Regions from separate parts of the Novosphingobium sp. BAM6 genome, predicted to be linked through region 1. Evidence: predicted binding sites of a transcription regulator. Region 1 holds the regulator's gene; each other region holds the start of a gene.

Evidence for each region. The regulator LexA, encoded in region 1, represses DNA repair genes until DNA is damaged. The targets are predictions, from matches to a motif close to GTTCCNCNCTTGTTCT.
Region 2: the regulator LexA is predicted to act here: its motif matches at 2,875-2,890, upstream of AC3EC3_RS15775 (putative DNA modification/repair radical SAM protein).
Region 3: the regulator LexA is predicted to act here: its motif matches at 5,939-5,954, upstream of uvrA (excinuclease ABC subunit UvrA).

Annotation. Positions count from the first base shown of each region.
Region 1 is NZ_JBYNTR010000001.1:805,071-812,784, reverse strand. It holds gene AC3EC3_RS03840 (molybdopterin molybdotransferase MoeA) at 1-872, shown strand, start outside; gene lexA (transcriptional repressor LexA) at 968-1,669, shown strand; gene AC3EC3_RS03830 (ComEC/Rec2 family competence protein) at 1,762-4,074, opposite strand; gene gltX (glutamate--tRNA ligase) at 4,104-5,558, shown strand; gene AC3EC3_RS03820 (citrate synthase) at 5,578-6,861, shown strand; gene AC3EC3_RS03815 (sensor histidine kinase) at 6,965-7,714, opposite strand, start outside.
Region 2 is NZ_JBYNTR010000006.1:158,233-165,946, forward strand. It holds gene AC3EC3_RS15760 (TonB-dependent receptor domain-containing protein) at 1-760, shown strand, start outside; gene AC3EC3_RS15765 (alpha/beta hydrolase) at 747-1,694, shown strand; gene AC3EC3_RS15770 (LysR family transcriptional regulator) at 1,843-2,760, shown strand; gene AC3EC3_RS15775 (putative DNA modification/repair radical SAM protein) at 2,893-4,131, shown strand; gene AC3EC3_RS15780 (UdgX family uracil-DNA binding protein) at 4,128-5,534, shown strand; gene AC3EC3_RS15785 (GNAT family N-acetyltransferase) at 5,552-6,001, opposite strand; gene AC3EC3_RS15790 (MFS transporter) at 6,172-7,503, shown strand; gene AC3EC3_RS15795 (polysaccharide lyase family 7 protein) at 7,643-7,714, opposite strand, start outside.
Region 3 is NZ_JBYNTR010000001.1:245,737-253,450, forward strand. It holds gene AC3EC3_RS01295 (hypothetical protein) at 1-5, shown strand, start outside; gene AC3EC3_RS01300 (M3 family metallopeptidase) at 369-2,585, shown strand; gene AC3EC3_RS01305 (hypothetical protein) at 2,810-3,958, shown strand; gene AC3EC3_RS01310 (hypothetical protein) at 3,985-4,719, shown strand; gene AC3EC3_RS01315 (hypothetical protein) at 4,762-5,256, opposite strand; gene AC3EC3_RS01320 (hypothetical protein) at 5,355-5,732, opposite strand; gene uvrA (excinuclease ABC subunit UvrA) at 5,965-7,714, shown strand, end outside.

The DNA of each region.
Region 1 (7,714 bases):
GGGATGTTCTCACCCTGACCGGCGACGGCCCGGACACGCCCCGCCGCCACGTCCGCCCGGCCGGGATGGATTTTCGCACGGGCGACACCGTCATTCCGGCCGGAACGCCTCTCGGCCCGGCAAGCCTCGCCCTTGCGCTTTCGGCAGGGCATGGCACGCTCGATGTCCATCGCCTTCCCTCACTCGCCGTCATCGACAGCGGCGACGAACTTGCAGACGATCCCGCCGATTGTCCCTTGCATCGCATTCCGGCGAGCAACGGCGCTATGCTGACCGCCCTTGCCGCACCGCTCTGCCATGGCGTTACCCGGATCGGTCCGGTGGCGGATCGTAAGGATGCGCTTCTCGCGGCGTTCGAAAGCGAACGCGATACCGATGTCATCGTCACCAGCGGCGGCGCCTCGGTGGGCGACCACGACCTGATCCGGCCCACGCTGGAAGCCTGGGGGGCGCAACTCGCTTTTTGGTGCGTGGCGATCAAGCCCGGCAAACCGCTGCTGATCGCGACGCGCGAAAATGGTGCCCGTCGCCAGGTCATCGTGGGATTGCCCGGAAATCCGGTGTCGGCATTCGTGACCGGGTATTTCTTCCTGCTCCCTTTGCTACGCCGGCTGGGTGGCGCGGAAATGGCAACCCCGCGCTCGATCGCCACCCGTTTGGCCGGCTCGACGCCCGCGACCGGTAGCCGCCGCGAGTTCGTTCGGGGAATATGGGACGGCGAAGCGATTCATCCCATAACCCTGCGCGATAGTGGCGCACTGACATCGCTGGCACATGCCAATGCCCTCATCGATCTTCCCGCTGGCAGCCCGCCCCGCCAGCAGGGTGACAGTGCGCGCATCTACTTGATCCGGAACGGCGGTATTGCTTGACCGGGCGCAATTTGTTGCTTAGTTGTTCTCACATTGTTCACGCTTTAGAGCAGTGAGGCGGTCATGCCTCACCAGATCGGCAAGAGGCAGCGACCATGTTGACGCGCAAACAGCACGAATTGCTCCGGTTCATTCAGGTCCGTCTGGAAGAAAGCGGGATCTCGCCAAGCTTTGAAGAGATGAAGGAAGCGCTCGACCTCAAGTCCAAGTCGGGCGTCCACCGTCTGATTTCGGCACTGGAGGAACGCGGCTTCATTCGCCGCCTGCCGAACCGCGCCCGTGCGCTGGAAATCCTGCGCCAGCCGGAAGATGCCACCAGCAAGCCCGCTCTCCCCCGTCCGGCAGAGGCTGGCGTTGCAGCCCCCTCGCTCGGGAGCGGTACGCCGGCGCCTCGCACCCCGGCAAACAACAATGATGTGATCGAGATTCCTCTTCATGGAAAGATCGCTGCCGGCGTTCCGATCGAGGCCCTTGAAACGCACGCGATGCTGCCCGTGCCTGCCGCTCTGCTGGGCGCTGGCGACCACTATGCGCTGGAGGTTTCGGGTGACTCGATGATCGAGGCAGGTATTCTCGATGGCGACTTCGCCCTGGTCAAACGCACCAATACAGCGCGCGACGGGGAAATCGTGGTGGCACTTGTGCGAGGAGAAGAGGCAACCCTCAAATATCTTCAGCGGGAGGGCGGCATGGTTCGACTGGAGCCTGCCAACGCCGCCTACGAGCCGCAGATCTATGCCCCGCAAGACGTCGAAGTTCAGGGCAAGCTCGCTGGCCTGCTGCGTCGCTACCATTGAACCTGAATTGCCGCAGATGACTGCTTCGACATGGCAGAGCAGTCATCTGCAATCGACAGGCAGGCTAACACCTCGCAACCGGGTCCAGGCCTCTATGGCGCTGAAGGCGATACTGAACGCCCGTCATACCGGGAACGCCCGCCTGACCGGGAACGATCGTCGGGCCGGGAACGATCGTCGGGCCGGGAGCTATCGTCGGATCGCAGTCGATGGTTCGTGCCGCTGGGTATGGGCCGCCACCAGCCGTGCTCCCCTTGCCCTGCGGCAACGGTATCGACTGACTGGTGTTCCAGATCGATCGTCAGGCCGCCGGTATGCGCCAGCACATCGCGATCAATCAATAACCATGCGGGTCGGCAACTCGATGCAAGCCAGCGATCGGCAACCACAATGTCGGCGCGGGCGCATGCAGCCGCAAGACTGCGCTCGCTGACCGCTTCATGCCCGCGAGACAGGAGAACGCGCCACAAGCGCCCTGTCTTCGAAATATCGATACGACAGAAATCGTCATTGCATCGCGCCGATGGCCAAGTCTCCAATGGTCGCAGATCTCCGGAAAAGCCGGCGATTTCCTTGATATTCTGGCGGGTATAATCGCTGCGGGTATTACGCAGGGTCAGCAGAGTGCGCCCCTCGTCCTCGACGATGGCAACATGTCGGCCATCACCTGTAACGAGAATGTCGGGCGGTTGCAGAGCGCATAGCCACAGCACGCCTACAAACGCGGGCAACAGCCCCCACAGGCGCACAGACCCGCGCCAAAGTCCCAACCATAGCCCGCCAAACGCGAACAGGGCAAAAGCCACACCGCTCATCGTCGGCAACAGCGTGACAGCGCCTGGGCGCTCGGCCACCCAGTGCGCCAGCCCGATCAGAAAGCGGATCGCCTCCCCCGCCACCCACCATGCCGGCGCTCCAAGGTGGGCAAGATCCAGCACAAGCGCCAATGCGACCGCAGGCATAATCACGACAGTCGTCAGCGGGATCGCGATGACATTCGCAATCGACCCGTAAAGCCCCGCTCGATGAAAGTGATAGAACCCGATGGGCATCAACGCCAATTCGACGACGATTCCCGAGATGAGCAGCATCGCCGTCGCACGGACGGTTCGCGCGATTACCCCCTCTTCGCGAGGCGCCAGAAATCGCCGGACCGGCTGCGCACCACTGAGACTGACGATTGCCAGAACGGCAGCGAAGCTCATCTGGAAGCTGGGCCCTACCATGGCTTCCGGCCAGATCAGCAGAACGCCGAAGGCAGCAACCGCGAGCATGCGCAAAGACAGCGCCTCGCGCCCCGTCGCCATCGCCGCCAATACAAGTAGCGCCCCAAAGCAAGAGCGCATCGTCGGCACCTGCGATCCGGTTAGCACAGTGTAGGCGATCCCCGCCATCGCCCCGGATACCGCCGCCAAAAGCGGCAGGCGTGTTCGCAAGACGATCGCAGGCACCAGCGCAAGCACGCGCAGGACGAGAAAATAGGCTGCCGCGATCACTGCACTGACATGGAGTCCGCTGATCGATAACAGATGCGCCAACCCGGCATCGCGCATCGCCTGCGCGTCGCTTTCAGGAATGGCGCCGACATCGCCGGATGCAAGCGCGCTGGCAATGCCGCCTGTATCCTTGCCCAGCCGGTCGAGGATATGGGCCGCTAATCGGTTGCGCAATTCACCCACCCGGTCTCGCGCCCCGTCATGCGAAACGACTCGCAGTTCCGACATCGCCGATCCGGTCGCCGACAACCCTGAAAACCACGCCGTGCGGGCAAAGTTGTAGGCACCGGGCAACATCGGCGGTGCTGGCGGCATCAGTCTGACTTTCGCGCGGACGGTATCTCCCGCCTTCTCCCCCCCGCCACGATACTCATCCGGCACATTCACGCGCACTTTCGAGGCTCCAGACCCGGAAAGCGTCCCAACAGCCAAAATCAATTGTTCGCGATGCAGTGCCGGTTGTGGTTGCATAGCAAGCACAACCCCTTCGATTTCCGACACGCCACTGCCTTCGAACGGCGCCGGACCAATAATGCTCGAACGCGCCCAAACGACGCACAAGCCTGCCGCCGCCATCAACACGATGCCCATCAATGCTTTGAAAATATGCGGATAATTGTAATACACTGAGCGAAACAGCCACAGCAGCCCGATGATCGTTGTTGCACATGCGAGGAACAGGGACCACTCCCGCACAGAGCCAAGCGCGAACCACGATACAATGCCTGCACCAAATGCAACTGACAGCCACGGCGCGCGTTCGTATGCCGCCCGGACAAGAAATTCTTCGAGCCCGGCCAAACCCCTCGACAAACGCCTCGCGGTGTTCCAAGGCCCCTGCTGCAACGCAGCGGGCGCCGGATCAACCGGCGGCGAACTGCGGTTTCGGGACGCGGCGTGAGAGGCCATGGCGCCCATAGGACAGGAAGGACGAATAAATGGCAAGCGAGGTTGCAACGGGATCTGCGGCAGGCAAACGGCCGGTCGTCACCCGGTTCGCGCCCTCGCCGACCGGGTTCCTTCATATCGGCGGCGCGCGCACGGCGCTGTTCAACTGGCTGTTCGCCCGCCATCACGGCGGCAAGTATCTCCTTCGTATCGAAGATACCGACCGTGAGCGCTCGACCGAGCCTGCGATCGAAGCCATTTTCGACGGCCTGCGCTGGCTGGGCCTTAATGGCGACGAAGCGCCGGTGTTCCAGTTTGCCCGCTCCGACCGCCATGCCGAAGTCGCAGCGCAGATGCTGGCCTCGGGCGATGCCTATCGCTGTTATCTGACGCAGGACGAACTCGCCGAGCGCCGCAAGAAGGCGCAGGAAGAACGCCGCCCCTTCCGCATCGACAGCGAATGGCGCGATGCCGATCCCTCTACCTGGCCCGCCGACGCTTCGTATGTCGTGCGCGTGAAGGCGCCGCGCGAAGGCGAGACGACGATCGTCGACCTCGTTCAGGGTGCTGTCACCGTCCAGAACGTGGAAATCGACGATTTCGTGCTGCTGCGCTCGGACGGCACGCCCACCTACATGCTCGCGGTAGTTGTCGACGATCACGACATGGGCGTCACCCACGTCCTTCGCGGTGACGACCACCTCAACAACGCGTTCCGCCAGCTTGCCATCCTGAACGCCATGGGCTGGGATGTCCCGGTCTATGGGCACGTTCCGCTGATCCACGGCGCAGACGGCGCCAAGCTCTCCAAGCGCCACGGCGCGCTCGGCGTCGATGCCTATCGCGACGAGATGGGCCTGCTGCCCGAAGCCGTGTTCAATTACCTGCTGCGCCTTGGCTGGGGCCATGGCGACGACGAGATCATCTCGTGCGAGCAGGCCGTCGAGTGGTTCGACATGGCCGATGTCGGCAAGTCGCCCTCGCGCTTCGACATCGCCAAACTGCAGAATCTCAACGGGCATTACCTGCGTGAAGCCGACGATCAGCGCCTTGCCGCGCTGGTCGCGCCGCGCGTCGAGGCTGCCGGCTATGCCGACATCGACCTTGCGCTGCTGGCCCGGGCGATGCCCGTACTCAAGGTCCGCGCCAAGGACCTGAACGAACTTGCCGAAGGCGCTGCCTTCCTGTTTGCCAAACGCCCTCTCGCGTTCAGCGAGAAGGCACAGGCGCTGCTGACCGACGAGGCGCGGGGGCGCCTCGCCTCGATGCACGAGCGCCTGTCCGGTCTGCCCGAGTGGGCGCCGGAGGCACTGGAAGCGAACCTGAAGGCAATGGCCGAGGACCTGGGGGTCGGGCTCGGCAAGCTCGCACAACCGTTGCGAGCCGCTCTGACGGGTCAGACGACCTCGCCAGGCATTTTCGACGTACTGGTTCTGCTCGGGCGGGACGAAAGCCTTGCGCGCATCGGCGCGCAAAGCTCTGCCCCGGTCGGGTCCCAATCATAAAACAAAGGAGTTTGGATAGGTGGGTGATCAGGCAAAACTGAGCTCGGAAGGCAAGGATTTCGAATATCCGGTCCTCAAGGGCAGTGTCGGTCCCGATGTCATCGACATCCGCAAGCTATACGGCCAGACGGGGAAGTTCACCTTCGACCCCGGCTTCACCTCGACGGCCAGCTGCGAAAGCGCGCTGACCTACATCGATGGTGACGAAGGCGTCCTGCTGCACCGCGGCTACCCGATCGGCCAGCTGGCAGAGCAGTCTTCGTTCATGGAGACCAGCTATCTGCTGCTGAACGGCGAACTGCCGAACGCGGAAGAGCTGAAGGACTTCGAGTACACCATCAGCCGCCACACCATGCTGCACGAGCAGCTCAAGAGCTTCTACAGCGGCTTCCGTCGCGACGCGCACCCGATGGCGGTGATGTGCGGCGTGGTCGGCGCGCTCTCGGCGTTCTACCCTGACTCGACCGACATTGCCGATCCCGAGCAGCGCAAGATCAGCGCGCATCGCCTGATCGCGAAGATGCCGACGATCGCTGCGGCCGCGTACAAGTACTCGGTCGGCCAGCCGATGCTCTATCCGGACAACAAGCTGTCCTACACCGGCAATTTCCTGCGCATGACCTTCGGTGTGCCGGCGGAAGAGTATGAAGTGCTGCCCGAGGTCGAAAAGGCCATGGACCGCATCTTCATCCTGCATGCAGACCACGAGCAGAACGCCTCGACCTCGACCGTGCGCCTTGCCGGTTCGTCGGGCGCGAACCCGTTCGCGTGCATCGCGGCCGGCATTGCCTGCCTCTGGGGGCCCGCACACGGCGGTGCCAACGAGGCTGCTCTCAACATGCTGCGCGAGATCGGTACGCCCGATCGCATCCAGCACTACATCGATCGCGCCAAGGACAAGAACGATCCGTTCCGTCTGATGGGCTTCGGTCACCGCGTGTACAAGAACTACGATCCGCGCGCGACGGTCATGCAGAAGACCGTGCGCGAGGTGTTCAACGCGCTCAAGGTTACGGATCCGGTCTTCGAGACCGCCCTGCGTCTTGAGGAAATCGCGCTGTCCGATCCGTACTTCGCGGAGAAGAAGCTGTTCCCGAACGTCGATTTCTACTCAGGCATCATTCTTTCGGCGATCGGCTTCCCGACCACGATGTTCACCGTGCTCTTCGCGCTGGCCCGCACCGTGGGCTGGGTCGCGCAGTGGAACGAAATGATCTCGGATCCAGGCCAGAAGATCGGCCGTCCGCGCCAGCTCTACACTGGCCCCACGCAGCGCGATTACGTGCCGCTGGCCCAGCGCTGAACACTTGCAGATCCGATCATCGGATAAGGAAAAGGCCCCGGAAACGGGGCCTTTTTTCGTGCCTGTCCACGCTGATCCCGGGAGATCGACCGATTCGTCAGTTCTAAAAAGCCGGTAACGATAATGTAAAACGCGCGCCCTGGCCTTTGACGCTGGAAACAGAGAGCTCGCCCCCCATCGCGGCAGCAAGCCGATGGGAAATATAAAGCCCCAGTCCCGATCCACCGTCTCCGCTGCGCCCCAGACGCTCGAAACGCTCGAAAACCTTGCGCTGCTCCTCCTCCGTGAGCCCCGGCCCCTCGTCGGTCACGTGGACGCTGTGCGCTTGGCCGGCCAAGCCTTCCTCAATCGCCACTTCCACACGGCTATTCTCCGGAGAATACCGAATAGCGTTGCCGATCAGGTTGAGAAGAACCTGAAGAACCCGGCGGAACTCTCCGCGCGCACTCAGTTCCTGAGCGAGACCGGGGGGCTCGACACGAATATTCTTTTCCAGCGCCCGCACATTCAGGATGCCGGCAGCCTGTCTCGCCGCCTGCACCAGATCGATTTCCTCGCAATCGACGCTGAAACCTGCATTCTCGACGACTTCGAGGTCCGCGAAGTCGTCCAGCAATCCGGCGAGCAGAGTACCCGCCGCCACGATCTCACCGGCATATTCCGCATAGGCATCGGGCAAGGGGCCTGCCAGACGCGAACGAATGGTCTCGGCATTGGCAATCACGCGCGAGATCGGCTGCCGAAGCGCCGGGGCGAGATCCTGCGCCACCACGCCGCCGGAAAGCGGTTCAGGGCCGAAATCGGCACCTACCGACGGCTGAATGTCTACAAGCTCCTCCGGTTCATCCGACAG
Region 2 (7,714 bases), on a different contig from region 1:
AGTCCGTGTGATCGCGCCGGGCTATGCCTATACCACCGGCGGATCGGGCTGTACCTATGGCCCGACCGGCACCTGCGGCGTCATCATCAGCGATCCCAACATCAAGCCCGAGACGAGCACCAACTACGAGTTGAACGTGCTCTATCATCCCTCGCCGGCGCTGTCGGTCGGCGGCACGGTGTTCCGCACCAACTTCCGCAACAAGATCGAGAGTGCGGTGGTCTACGATGATGATGGGAACGTTGCGCGCTGGAGCGAGGACACCAATTACGCGCTCTATTACAATTACAACGTCGGCAAGGCGCGGATGCAGGGCTTCGAGTTCACGGCGCGCTGGAAGCCGCTGGCGAACCTCTCGTTCAAGGCGGGGTATACCTACACCGATTCCAAGCAGAAGACCGGCACTTATGCAGGCTTCCCGCTGACCCAGACGCCCAAGCACATGGCCAATGCGCGGGCAGACTACGACCTGTCGAGCCGCGTATCGCTGTGGACCTCGCTGACCTATCGCGGTGACGAGGTGAACGCGGGATCGCGCGTGGGCACCAACGGCAAGCCGATCTACAGCGGCACGACGCTGGTGGGCCGTCTGTACCCTTCGTACTTCCAGGCGGATATCGGCGGCAGCTACCGCCTGCGGCAGGACGTGACGTTGAAGCTGGGCCTCTACAACATCACCGACAAGCGCCTCGATGTGGCGGACTACAACATGCAGGGCGACGGTCGCCGGATCTGGATGGGCATCAATGCGGACTTCTAAATATCTGATCGCCGGCCTCGGCGTCGCAGCGGCCCTTGCCGCCTGCGCCGCCGGGGCGCAGCCGCGCCTGACCGCGCAAACCGGGCCGACGGTGGTGGAGGCGGGCTCTGCCGTCTATCGCTTCGAGCACTTCACCGTGCCATCGCAGGACGGCAAGCGGCAGTACGATATCGAGGTGGGCATTCCCAAGCGCCCGCCGCCCCTTCGCGGGTATCCTGCCGTCTATATGCTCGACGGCGGCGCAGCGATCGAGGCCTTGAGCGAGGATCTGCTCAAGCGCCTCGATGCGGGCGGCGATCCGCCTGTGCTCGTCACCATCGGCTATGTCGGCCAGCCGCGCTTCGACGTGAAGGCGCGCGCCTATGACTATACGCCGCCCGATCCAAGCAAGCCTGACGTTACCGACGATCAGGACAGGCCGGGCGGCGGCGCGGCGGACTTCCTGCACCTGCTCAACAAGAGCATCAGGCCGCAGGTGGCGCGTCTGGTGCGGGTCGACCGTCATCGCCAGACGCTCTGGGGCCATTCCTATGGCGGGCTGTTCGTGGTCTATGCCGCGACCTTGCGCCATTCCGGCTTCCAGTCATTCGCGGCGGCAGACCCGGCGCTCTGGTGGAACTACGGCTCCGGCCTGCGCGCGGCGCAAGCCTTTGCCGCGCATCGCCCAGAGCCGCCCCGGGATATCTCGATCATGGTCGGCACCAACGAGATGGGACCAAGACCGGGCCGCCCCCCGCGCGTCAATCCGATGCGAACCTCGGTCCCGCCCAATGCGGCCCGAGATCTGGCCGAGCGCCTCCGCGCTTCGGGAAACCACGTCGGCTTCGAGCAATGTGCAGGTGCCGGGCATGGCGACATGTTCCGCATTTCGCTTGTAAGAACGCTGCGGAATGTCGCTGCACATGAGGCCGCGCTATCCTGCGACGTGGATTGAACTGCCACGTCATGATGCTCCTGCCGGTTCCGCTTTGGCAGACCGGTTTGCGGAAACGGCAGGAGCGTGCATTCAGGCAGTTCCAGCAATGATTTGTTGCATAAATATTATCGCGAATACCTCTCAGTATCGATAATGCGACGGTGTTATGCATTTACCGCCCAACCTGCTGCTTGTGCTGGCCGTTGTGCTGCAGACCCGCAATGTCGGGACGGCGGCCCTGAAGCTGGGTATGAGCCAGCCCAGTGTCAGCCGGGCCTTGTCACGGTTGCGCGAGGCGCTGGGCGATCCGCTGCTGGTTCGTTCGGGCACCGGCATGGCGCGCACCCGACGGGGCGATGAACTGGTCGAGCGACTGTCCGAATGGATGGTCAGCACATCGACGCTGCTTGCCGAACCGACTTTCGATCCCACGCAGGCGCAGCGCCGTTTCCGTATCGCCTCGACTGACTTCGGGGTTATGGCGGTCCTGATCCCTGCCATCGCAAGGTTGCGGCATGAAGCGCCGGGCATCGCCATCGATGTCGTCCCGCTCAGTCATGCCGCGCATCGGGGGCTGGCGAGCGGTGAGATCGATCTGGCGATTTCGGGCCTGGACCACGACCCGGCCCAATTGCATGCCCTGCCGTTGTTCCAGGACCATTTCGTCTGCGTAACGCGAAAGGACCATCCACTGGCAGGCCCGCAGGCGGACGCGGTATCACTGGAGGAGCTTTTCGCGTATCCCCATCTCGCGCTGACCGTCAGCGAAGCGGCATTCGATCGGGTGGAACGGCGATTTGCGGGCATGGTCGAACTGCGTCGCGTTGCGGCGAGTATTCCCTATTTCGGTCAGGCGGCGGCGCTTCTCCGTGCCGCAGACCTGGTGATGGTTGTTCCCTCGCGTCTGTTGATCGAAAGCGTGATGGCCGATGACCTTGTGACAAGACCGGCGCCCGACGCGATGGGAGAGCTTGCTTACCGGGTGCTGTGGCACGAGCGCAGTCTGCGCGATTCAGGCTCGCGCTGGCTGCGCGAACTTCTGGCCGCGCAATGTGCCGCCCCGCCGATCCCGATCGCTGCATGACCGCCGCCGAGCTGGACTGTTGTCGGGGTTGCGTGGGAGCCTGACGCCACCGCTGGACTATGCGACAGGCAGAGGCGCATCCCGGTACGGCTGCCGCTTGCAGTTTTACGAATAAGAACATATGAAGAACATATGTCCCGTGACGATCTGCTTGACCGACTCGCAATCCTGGCGGACGCCGCCAAGTACGATGCCTCCTGCGCTTCTTCGGGCACCGCTCGCCGTGACAGTCGCGATGGCAAGGGACTGGGCTCCACGGAAGGGATGGGTATCTGCCATGCCTATGCGCCCGATGGCCGTTGCATTTCGCTGCTGAAGGTTCTGTTGACGAACCATTGCGTGTTCGACTGCCATTACTGCATCAACCGCAAGAGTTCGAACGTGAAGCGCGCACGCTTCACGCCGGCAGAAGTGGTGGATCTGACGCTGCGGTTCTATCGGCGGAATTACATAGAGGGCCTGTTTCTGTCCTCGGGTATCGTCAAATCGTCCAATCACACGATGGAACAGATTGTCGAGGTCGCCCGGACCCTTCGTACCGTGCATGACTTTCGCGGATACATCCATCTCAAGACCATACCGGAGGCCGATCCGGACCTGATCGCCGAAGCCGGGCGCTGGGCCGACCGGGTTTCGATCAATGTCGAACTGCCGACGGAAGCCGGGCTTGCACGTCTGGCGCCTGACAAGAAGGCACCGCAGATCGAAGGCGCGATGAAGGGGGTCTCGCAGGCCATCGTCGAGGCAAAGGACAGCCTGCGTCGGTTCCGCCATGCGCCCTCCTTCGCGCCGGCAGGGCAGTCCACGCAGATGATCGTCGGAGCCGACGGCGCCAGCGATGCGCAGATCGTGTCGCGTGCTTCCTCGCTCTATGATCGCTTCGGTCTGCGCCGCGTCTATTATTCGCCGTTCAGCCCGATCCCCGATGCCAGCGCCGTATTGCCACTCCAGCGCCCGCCCCTGTTGCGCGAGCACCGGCTGTACCAGTCCGACTGGCTGATCCGCTTCTACGGTTTTACGTCCGAAGAGGTGAGCAGCGCCACCGATCCCGGCGGGATGCTGCCCCTCGATATCGACCCCAAGCTGGCATGGGCGCTGCGGTTTCGCGAACGCTTCCCGGTCGATCTCAACCGTGCCCCGCGCGAGGATATGCTGCGCGTTCCGGGGCTCGGGACGAGGGCAACGGATGCGCTGATCGTCCTGCGACGCCAGCGGCAGATACGGCTGGAGGACGTGCAGCGACTGGCGGGCGGCTGGCGCAAGCTGCGCCCCTTCGTCGTCACGCTGGACTGGCGACCGGTGACGTTGACGGATCGCGACGATTTGCGCGCACGCCTCGCGCCGCCCCGGCAGATGGAACTGTTCGGATGATCGCGATCGAACTGGCAGCGCCGGACGATTTCGAGACCTGGCGAGACACGGCCCGGAGATTGGCCGAAGCGCGTATCGCGCCGGACCGGATCGCCTGGCGTTTGTCGGGGACGAACGGGGATCTGTTCGCGCAGACGCAGGAAGGACTGCCCGATGTCCGCGCCCTTCGCTCGGTGCGGGCAAGCCGCCTGTTTATCGAGATGGCACAGAGCGCAATCCTCCATGCCGACCCTGCGCGCTTCGATCTGCTCTATCGCCTGCTCTGGCGTTTGCAGGACGAGCCACGAGTGATCGACGATGCTGCCGATCCACAGGTCGCAAGAGCGCTCGGACTGGCACGGCTGGTCCGCCGGGAAATCCACAAGATGCGCGCATTCGTCCGGTTCAGGGCGCTTCGCGAAGCGGATGGCGAAGACCGTTACGTGGCCTGGTTCGAGCCGGAGCACTATGTTGAGCGTGCCAACCTTGCCTTTTTCGCGGGGCGCTTTGCCAGCCAGCGCTGGTCGATCCTGACCCCGCGCCTGTCATTGCACTGGGATGGCCGCGCGCTTCATGAAGGGCCCGGCGCGACCCGCAACGATGCCCCGTCGCAAGACGCTACCGAGGATCTGTGGCTCGGCTACTACCGCTCGATCTTCAATCCGGCGCGGCTCAAGATCGGCACGATGCTCCGCGAGATGCCGCGCCGGTACTGGAAAAACATGCCCGAAGCGCGCGAGATCGGGCAGATGATCGCTGGTGCGCAGGCGCGTGAGGCGGCGATGATCGATGCCGGGAGCAGCCGGTTCGATACTCTGGGCCGGCCCGGCAGTCTCGATGCCGTGGCAACGGGTATTGCGGCCTGCCGGCGCTGTGCCATCGGCTGCAACGGGACGAGCGCGGTGATGGGCGAAGGACCGCCCGAGGCACCGCTGATGATCGTGGGCGAGCAACCCGGCGATACCGAAGAAGCGTCAGGCCACGTTTTCGTGGGGCCAGCCGGACAGGTGCTGGACCAGATGCTTGCGGCGGCCGGGATCGTTCGCTCGCGGGCCTATGTCACCAATGCGGTCAAGCACTTCAAGTTCACGCCGCAGCCCCACGGCAAGCGACGCCTGCACCAGAACCCGACGGCGGGGGAGATCGATACATGTCGCTGGTGGCTCGATGCGGAGCGCACGCTGGTGCGCCCCCGCGTGATCCTGGCGCTCGGAGCTTCCGCTGGACGCGCCCTTACGGGGCGAACGCCCAGCGTTGCACGGGAACGGGGCGAGGCTTCGACCCTGCCGGATGGCAGCGTGCTGTGGCAGACGATCCATCCCAGCTATCTGTTGCGTCTCGATGGCGAGGCAGGTCGGCGTGAGGAGGCGAAATTCGCCAACGATCTGGCGGGGCTGGCAGGGCTGCTGGAACAGATTGCCTGATGCGCTGGTGACTTTTGTCAGGCTGCAGAGGTATCGTCCTGGGCCGCCGTGAAGCGCTTGCGCAGAAAGTAGCGGCGCTGGCCGACGGGATGATCCTCCAGCGTGCCGAACACGTCGAAACCCAGTTTTTCGTAAAAAGCGCGCGCCTGAAATTCATACGTATCGAGCCAAAGCCCGATGCAGCCGTGCTCGCGAGCGATCCGCTCGGCCTCGGCGATCAGCTTCGAGCCATGACCGCCGCCACGCAGGGCTTCGGGCACGGCCAGCAGTTCCACGAAGAGCCAGTCGTAGGAGCACTTGCCCCACAATCCGCCGACATGATTGCCATGTTCGTCGGTCAACAAAATGGCAACCGGGCGAAGTCGGGGGTCGCCGCCATGTGCGAGATTATAGGAGCGCAAAGGCGCGAGCACGGCGTCGCGGTCGGCATCACCGGGGTTGTCGGGAATTGTCAGGCTGATCGTCATCGGAGCAGGGCTTAGCGGGTGAAGCGGCGAGAGTTCAATCGCTTCGATCCAGGGAGCCTGCCAGGAGCATTGAATGCAAAGATTGCAACTGCACCTTAAAGACGGATGTGGGGGCGGGCAAATTGCTCTAAAGGGCTGCGATTCGTAATTTTCGATAAGGACATGGTGAAGTGACGGCAATCAGCGCAGGTTCGGCGGGAGCAGAACCGGCGAACCGGGGCAGCGGCGAATATCGCCGCAACGCAAAGATCCTGACCGCCAGTCTGGTGGGCACGGCGGTCGAGTTCTACGACTTCTACGTCTATGCCACGGCGGCAGCGCTCGTGTTCGGGCCGCTGTTCTTTCCGGTGGATTCGCCGTCTGCCCAGCAGCTTGCGGCCTATGCCAGCTTCGGTGTCGCATTCCTTGCACGGCCGCTTGGCGCCACGCTGTTCGGGCACTTCGGCGACCGCGTGGGGCGCAAGTCCACGCTGGTTGCCTCGCTGTTGCTGATGGGCGGCGCGACCGTTCTCATCGGTGTACTGCCGACGTATGCCTCCGCCGGGTGGCTGGCCCCGTTCCTGCTGTGCCTGATGCGCTTCTCGCAAGGGTTGGGCCTTGGCGGTGAGTGGGGCGGCGCGGCGCTGCTGGCGGTCGAAAGCGCGCCGCCGGGCTGGCGCGCGCGCTTCGGGATGTTCCCACAGCTTGGCGCGCCGGTCGGTTTCCTCGCCGCCAATGGTCTGTTCCTCGTGCTGGGCGGCGTGCTGGGCAAGGACCAGTTCGTGGCCTGGGGCTGGCGCATTCCCTTCCTGCTCAGTTCGGTGCTGGTGGGACTTGGTTTGTGGATCCGCTTCCGTCTGGCCGACACGCCGGGCCTTGCCCGGATCGAAGCCGAAGAGCGTCCGCGCGGCATCCCGATCTTCGAGCTGTTCCGCACGCACCTGCGCGAGACGCTGGCCGGCACTTGCGCCGTGATCGTGTGCTTTGCGATCTACTACCTCACCACGGCTTTCGCGCTGGGCTATGGCACCAAGACGCTGGGGATCGGCCAGCAGGCGTTCCTTGGCGTGCAGCTTTTCGCGATTCTGTTCATGGCGGTCGGCATAGTATTGGCCGGTTATGCCGCCGATCGCTGGAGTTCGCGCGCCGTGCTGATCGGCGGTAGCGCCGGATCGGTGATCGTCGGCCTGCTGATGGGCCCGATGTTCGCGACCGGTTCGCTGACCGTGATCGCGGTGTTCCTGTCGCTGGGACTGTTCGTGATGGGCTTTGTCTACGGACCGCTGGCCTCGTTGCTGCCGCAGCTGTTCGGGGCGCGGGTGCGCTACACCGGCTCGTCGATCGCGTTCAACGTGGGAGGCATTCTCGGCGGCGGCTTTGCGCCCGCGATTGCGCAGAGCCTCGTTTCGCGGGGCGGCGTGCTCTATGTCGGCATGTACATTTGCCTTGCCGCCGTACTCAGCCTGATCGGCCTGATCAGCGTCTCGCGTCACACCGAGGCGCGCTTCAGCGCAGCTGCTTAGGGCTGTTTTCGGGTCATCGGGTGGTTTCACACCAGATTGAAATAGCTCCAGGGCGTTTGCGAAACCGGCGCGCTTGGGTGAGGGCGCGCTCTCACCCACCAAGCCTGCCTCCAGCAGGCCTGGCGAAGCGCAGTGAAGCTCAGTCCTGATCGCGATCGTTCCGGTAGGGATGCACGACATCGTGGGCGGGGCGTGACAGGGTCATAAACGT
Region 3 (7,714 bases), 560 kb from region 1:
CCTGAACCTTCTCGAACCGGAAAGGCCCAAAAGGCCTACCGACAGGGCACTCACGACCTGTCGACCGGGCCCGCAACCTGCGATGATCGCCACTGACTGTGGGATCGGAAGGGTTGCCCGCAGGGCGGCGCCGTGGCGAAATAAAATTCGCCTGACGCCGCCCTTGCCGTGTCCGGGCGGCGCTTGAAACACTGCCATGCGCAACCTTTTGTCGATTATCGCGGCGGTGGCTCGCAAGGGTTGCCAGCTGCCGGATAAAGCGCTTCAAATCGCCTGATCGGACCAACCGGGGCGGGGCTGCGATGGGGCGCTCGTGCGTCACCTCCCCGCGCTCACCAAGGGTCCGTTCCTGTGGAGGAAGTGACACGATGAAGAACAAGGGTCTCCTGGCAACGGCTGCGCATCGCACGCTGGGCCTTGCCGTTACCGGACTAGCCATCGGAGCAGTAGCTGCCATGCCCGTTCCCGCTCTTGCCGCCGCCAAGGCGCCTGCAAAGCCCGCACCGGTGGCCTATACCGGCCCCTTCGCCAAGCCGAGCACGCTCGACATGCATGCGCCGGACTTCGCCCATATCAAGGACAGCGACTACCAGCCCGCGCTGGAAGCCGGCATCGCGATCAAGCGCGCCGAAGTCGCGAAAATCGCCGCCAACCCGGCTGCGCCAACTTTCCAGAACACCGTGGTCGCGCTCGAGGAATCGGGCCAGCTGCTCGACCGTGCGAACGGCATCTTCGGCCAGTTGGTCAGCGCCAACACCAACCCCACGCTCGATGCCGTCGACACCGCGATATCTCCCAAGCTGGCCGGGCTGAACGACGAGATCCACCTCAACGCCAGGCTCTTCGCGCGCATCAAGGCGGTGCATGACAGTGCTGCCGGCAAGGCGCTGACCGGTGAAGACGCAATGCTGCTGCAGACGACGTACGACGAGTTCGTTCACGCAGGCGCACTGCTCACGCCCGAGAAGAAGACGCAGCTCAAGGCGCTGAACCAGCAGCTTGCCAGCCTGGAGACCGAGTTCTCGCAGAAGCTGACCGCAGGCTCGGCCGCGGCTGCCGTCACCTTCGACAGCAAGGACCAGCTTGCAGGGCTGGGCGAGGCCGATGTCGCCGCCGCCGCGCAGCTGGCGCAGGAGCAGGGCAAGCCCGGCAAGTACGTGCTGGCGCTGCTCAACTTCACGCAGCAGCCCGCGCTCTCCAAGCTGACCAACCGCGACAGCCGTCGCCGCGTCTTCGAGGCGAGCATCAATCGCACCTCGAACGGCGGCCCGAACGACACCACGGCGGTCGTCCACAAGCTGGCGGTGCTGCGCGCGCAGAAGGCCGCGCTGCTGGGCCAGCCGAACTATGCCGCAGTGCAGATGTACGACGGCATGGTGACGTCGCCCGAAAAGGCGATGGCGTTCATGCAGGGCTTCGTCCCAGCCCTTCGCGCCACGCAGGACCGCGAGGCCGCCGAGCTGACCGCAGAGGCGAAGCTGGACGGCCAGAGCGAGCCGCTCGCGCCGTGGGACTGGGGCTACTATGCCGAGAAGGTCCGCCAGAAGAAGTACGACCTCGACGAAGCGCAGATCAAGCCGTACTTCGATGTCTACAACGTGCTGGAAAACGGCGTGTTCTATGCCGCGAACCAGACCTACGGCATCACCTTCAAGCGCCGCACCGATCTGGTCGGCTACGAGAAGTCGATGCGCGTCTACGAGGTGTTCGACAAGGACGGCAGCCCGCTGGCGCTGTTCTACTTCGATCCCTACGCGCGCGCCAACAAGCAGGGCGGCGCCTGGATGGGCAACTTCGTCAGCCAGTCCTACGCGCTGGGCAACAAGCCGGTGGTGTTCAACACGCTGAACATCACCCCGCCCGCACCCGGTGAGGAGCCGCTGGCGACCTGGGACGACGTGACGACGATGTTCCACGAGTTCGGCCATGCCCTGAACGGCATGTTCGGCAGCCAGAAGTACCCCTCGCTCTCGGGCGCGAACACCGCGCGCGATTTCGTGGAGTTCCCCAGCCAGTTCAACGAGAACTTCGCGACCGTTCCGCAGGTGCTGGAGCACTACGCCAAGAACCTGAAGACCGGCGAGACGATCCCGCCCGCGCTGCTCGCCAAGATCAAGGCGGCGGGCAAGTTCAACCAGGGCCTGACCTTCGGTGAGCTGACCGAGTCGGCGATGCTCGACATGAAGTGGCACATGCTCACGCCTGCCGAGGCCGAGGCGAGCGAGCCGGCGACGTTCGAGGCCAAGGCACTCGCCGACATGGGCCTGCGCACCGACCTGATCCCGCCGCGTTACCGCACCACCTACTTCCGCCATATCTGGAGCGGCGGTTACGCAGCGGGCTATTACGCCTACATGTGGACCGAGATGCTGGCTCACAGCGGCTGGGACTGGGTGGAAAAGAACGGCGGCATGACCCGCGCCAACGGCGAGCATATCCGCGCCAGCTTCCTGGGTCAGGGCCACTCGAAGCCTTACTCGGTGATGTTCCACGACCTCACCGGCCACGATCCCGAGATCGGCCCGATGCTCGAAGCGCGCGGGCTCGGTTCGGGCACGGGCGATTCGGGCGACGGCGCGAAGTAATCCGCCTCGCCATTACTGACACGAAAAAGGCCGGGAAGGGGGATGCCTCTTCCCGGCCTTTTTCGTGCGCGGACGGGCATGATAGGATCTTGCCGGTTACAGAAAATTCATCGCCGGTATTTCGTGGGTGCCATGCTAAGGTCACTCTAGATTCGTAAGGATTATTTGGCTGCATCTGCATCTGGCGGGATGAGGTGGACATGGATGTGCGACAGGTCTTGAGGATGGCTGGCAGGTCTGCGGTTTGTCTCGCGGTCTGCCTTGGCGCGGTAGTGCAGGCTCCGGCATCGGCGCAGGAGGCTGCCGCGTCCTCTTCTCCCGCCAGCACACCGATCATCGTCACCACCCCGCATCCGCTGGCACCGGGCGAGAAGCCGAGCGCGTGGAAGCGCATCGCCGCCGAGCATGTCGTCGTCTATTCGGACGGCAGCGACGACCAGTTGCAGCGCATCGCCGCGCATCTCGAACGCCTGCACACGCTGTTCGCGCGGCTCTATCGCGCGCCCGGCAGCGAGGACGAGCCGCCCCGGCTGACCGTGGTGCTGTTCGACGATGCGGCGCAGATGCGCGATCTCGGCCTCAGCAATCCCCGCTCGGAAGAGGGGCCTTATGCCCGGCCCTTCGTGGGCGAGCGCTACTACGATCCGCGCGTTGAGGGCAGCGTGCTGGCCCTGCCGCGCGTCGATCAGGTGGTGCCGCTCGATACCGACAAGGCGCGCAATGCCGATTGCGAGGACGCCGCCGCCAATGACGGGGACTGCATCGGCCAGACGCCGCCGCCCTATCACGCGCCCACCAGCCGGACATGGGAGGCGATCCTCTATGGCGCCTATGCCCAACACATGGTGGTGAACTACGCCCCGGCGATCTATCCGCGCTGGTATATCGACGGGATCGGCGCTTTCTTCTCGACCGTGGCGTTCAAGGACAACGGTGCGATCGAATATGGCCGCCCGCCGGAATACTACCGGCTGGTGTTCCGCTCCTACGGGCGGCTCAACACGGCCGCGGTGCTGAACGGGGACTATCTGCACAATCCCTCGCGCCAGATGGACTGGACGCCGTATCACGCCTGGCTGCTGACGCATTACTTCGTCTTCTCGAAGCTGAAGGGCGAGCAGGGCGTGCAGTTCCGTCAGTACATGAGCGATATCGCGCGCGGGCAGAGCATGGCCGATGCCGCCGCCGCGTTCGGCACGATGAAGACCGTGCGCTACGCCGTCATGGGCTATGCCGAGCGGCCCCACGAATATGCGACCAGCCCGAAGGAGGCCTTGCCGCCGCCCTTGCCGGTGGAGCCGCTGTCGCAGCCCGCCGCCGATGCGATGCTGGCCGGACTGGCGCCGCATCCCTTCGCGGCGGCGGCGCGGTAAAGACCGGATCACGAGAGGAGAGCACCATGAGACGAGCGGCATGGACTATCGGCGGCGCGGCCCTGATCGCGATCATGGGGGCAGGGCTTTCGCTCGGTACGGCTTCTGTCGCCCGCGCGCAGAGCGTTCCGCCCGCAGGCTATAGCGGCAAGGGGCAGGCGCCGGGTGTTACCGTTCCTGCCGGACCGCCATCGGACCCGAGCGCGCCGCGCCTCATGCGCCTGCCGGATGCCGCCATGGCAGACCTGATCCGCGTCGATCCCGCCTATCGCCGCGGAACCGTGACGGCCCATGCCAAGGTCGTCGGCGCCTTTGCCATCGCCGAGACGCGCAAGTCACGGCTGGATGCGGCATGGGCGCCCGGTTTCCTGCCGGTTACGCTCTCGTTCAGCGACAGGCGCTGCTTTGCCCTGAAGGCAGACTATACCGGAGGGACGCTTTCCAATGGTCGGCTGACCGGCGTTCCTTGCGAAGCGCCGCGCAAGGCGCCGGCGATGGGGCGCGACTCCCCGCAACCGACAGCAGGTGGGCTCACCCTGATCGGCTCCGCATGGAGCTATGATGCCTGGGCCGATGCCCGCAACGGCACGACCATCATCGCCCTGCGCAACCGCAAGGCCTTCACGCCGCTGTTCACCGCCCGCATGACCGCCAGTGCGATCATGGCGATGGACAGCCCCGATGCGCCGATGGGCAATGTGACGCTGATCGGCCGGGTGAAGGGCCGTCTCACGGTGTTGACGCTGGAGGTCGGGTACTGAACCAGCCGTGGAGCCCTTCCACTACGAAAGGCCCGATTGGGGTCAGGCGTAGCCGTGAAAGGTAAACATCAGCAGCTTGTCGTGGTCCACATCGTAATAGGCTTCGAAGAAGGTATCCCCGCCATCGCTGACGACCAGCTCGGAATGGTCCAGTTCGTCGCCGGCTGAAGCAGATGTTCTGCGCACGCCGTGAATGACCAGAACCTTCACGCCAGTTGGATCGAAGCGCCCGGTCTGCAAGTTGATGCGGGCGCCGATATACTGCATTTCATAATCCTGCGGATTCACCTGATCGGTGAATGGCTGGCGATCCCATGGCAAAAGGGCACGATCCCGAGCAGATAGCCAGCCATATAGCGCGCTTTTCGCGGCCCTGGCTTCGACAGGCGTGGCTTGCCACCTGCCGGGATAGGTCATGAAGGTCGGAATGCCTCGCGCCGTCCTTGTGTTATCGACATGCGGAATGTGGTCGCTCGCATCGAGAGCCGGGACAGAAATGGCTGTCATGGCCGCAAGCAGTGCGATGGTCAAAGTCATCGGAGGGGCCCGTTACGTTCAGCGCAGGGCCGCTACAGGAAATGAGATCGGGCCTTTCCGGCGTTGCCGCAGGAGCATCTTGGCGAGGTCTACGAACGTCAGTTTGCGCAGCGGTCGTAATCGCCGTTGCGGCAGGCGTTGACGTCGCGGCGCCACTGGGCGAGCGAGGCTTCGTAGTCGCTGCGGGCGCGGGCGTAGTCGTCCTGCGCCGAACTGCGGGGCAGGGCCGTATACCCGCGCTCACCATCGCTCTCGTGATCGCGGCGATAGTCCGACCACTGCTGCCGATAGCCTGCGTCGCGCTGCGACACGTAGGCGAGCTGGTCCTGATTGAGCTTGCGGATCTGGGCGGCATCGCGGGCGCGCGCTGTGGCCGAGCGCATCGACGGGTCGTTCGGATCGTCGGCATGGGCCGCAACCGAGACAAGCGCCAGCGCTGCACAGCCCATCGCTGCGATCTTGGAAATGCCCCGCATCGTTACCAAACCCCTGAATGGTCGGAGTGTGACGTCCGAACCTGACCCTCATGTGACGGGAATTATGCCTCTCGGGAGGGGCCTGCGCAAAGGCAATGCGATGAATGGGGCGATGAACGCTCGCCATTGCGACGGACGGAGGAGTACCCATGTAAGAGCGGAACCCGGTGCAGTGCCTTATTCCTTCAGGCGCCGCTTGATTGCCGCGAACAAATCTGGAACATGTGCCTCCATGAGTCTGACCCACATCACGGTGCGCGGTGCGCGCGAGCATAACCTCAAGGGCTTCGATATCGAGCTGCCGCGCGACAAGCTCATCGTCATCACCGGGCTTTCGGGCTCGGGCAAGTCCAGCCTCGCGTTCGACACGATCTATGCCGAAGGCCAGCGCCGCTATGTCGAATCGCTGAGCGCCTATGCGCGCCAGTTCCTCGAAATGATGCAGAAGCCCAATGTCGAGCATATCGACGGGCTTTCTCCCGCCATTTCGATCGAGCAGAAGACCACCAGCCGCAACCCGCGCTCGACCGTGGCGACCGTGACCGAGATCTGGGACTACATGCGCCTGCTGTGGGCGCGCGTGGGGGTGCCGTACTCGCCCGCCACGGGCCTGCCGATCGAGGCGCAGACGGTCTCCAACATGGTGGACCGGGTGATGGCGCTGCCCGAAGGCACGCGCGCCTATCTGCTCGCCCCCGTGGTGCGTGGCCGCAAGGGCGAATACCGCAAGGAACTCGCCGAGTGGCAGAAGGCGGGCTACACCCGCGTGCGCATCGACGGCGAGATGTACCTGATCGAGGATGCCCCCGCGCTCGACAAGAAGTACAAGCACGACATCGAAGTGGTGGTCGACCGCATTGCCGTGAAGGACGGCATCCAGACGCGGCTGGCGGACAGCTTCGAGCAGGCGCTAAAGCTGGCCGAAGGGCTGGCGTATATAGACCTTGCCGACACCACCGTGGCGGCACTCCAGTCCCCCCTCTCGCAGGCGGGAGGGGCCGGGGGAGGGGCTGTCGATGGTGGCGTGCAGGCGGATGTCCCGACGCTTACGAAAGGCATGAAGAACGCCGGGCTGCCCGCCAACCGCATCGTCTTCTCCGAGAAGTTCGCCTGCCCGGTCAGTGGCTTCACCATCGAGGAGATCGAGCCGCGGCTGTTCTCGTTCAACGCGCCGCAGGGGGCCTGCCCGGCCTGCGATGGCCTCGGCGAAAAGCTGCTGTTCGACCCGCAACTGGTCGTCCCCAACGAGCATCTGACGCTCAAGCAGGGCGCGATCGTGCCCTGGGCGAAGTCGAACCCGCCGTCGCCCTATTACATGCAGGTGCTCTCCAGCCTCGCCGCGCACTTCGGCTTCGACCTGACGACGCCGTGGGGCGAACTGCCGGGCGAAGTGCGTCTCGTGATCCTCTACGGCACCGGCGGCAAGGCCGTGCCGCTGACGTTCAAGGACGGCAAGAAGGAATACACCGTCAGCAAGGCGTTCGAGGGCGTGATCGGCAACCTCAACCGCCGCATGGTGCAGACCGACAGCGCGTGGATGCGCGAGGAACTCGCCAAGTTCCAGACCGCGCAGCCTTGCGAGACCTGCCATGGCAAGCGCCTCAAGCCCGAGGCGCTCTCGGTGAAGCTGGGCGGCAGCGACATCGCCGATGCGGCGCGCCTCTCGGTGGCGGACGGCTTTGCCTGGTTCGGCGCGCTGAACGACAGGCTCACCGATCAGCAGCAGCAGATCGCCAAGGCGATCCTCAAGGAAATCAACGAGCGGCTCGGCTTCCTCAACAATGTCGGGCTCGACTACCTCAACCTCGACCGTACCTCGGGTACGCTGTCGGGCGGCGAAAGCCAGCGCATCCGCCTCGCCAGCCAGATCGGCTCGGGGCTGTCGGGCGTGCTCTACGTGCTCGACGAGCCCAGCATCGGCCTGCACCAGCGCGACAACGACATGCTGCTCGAAACGCTCAAGCGCCTGCGTGATCTCGGCA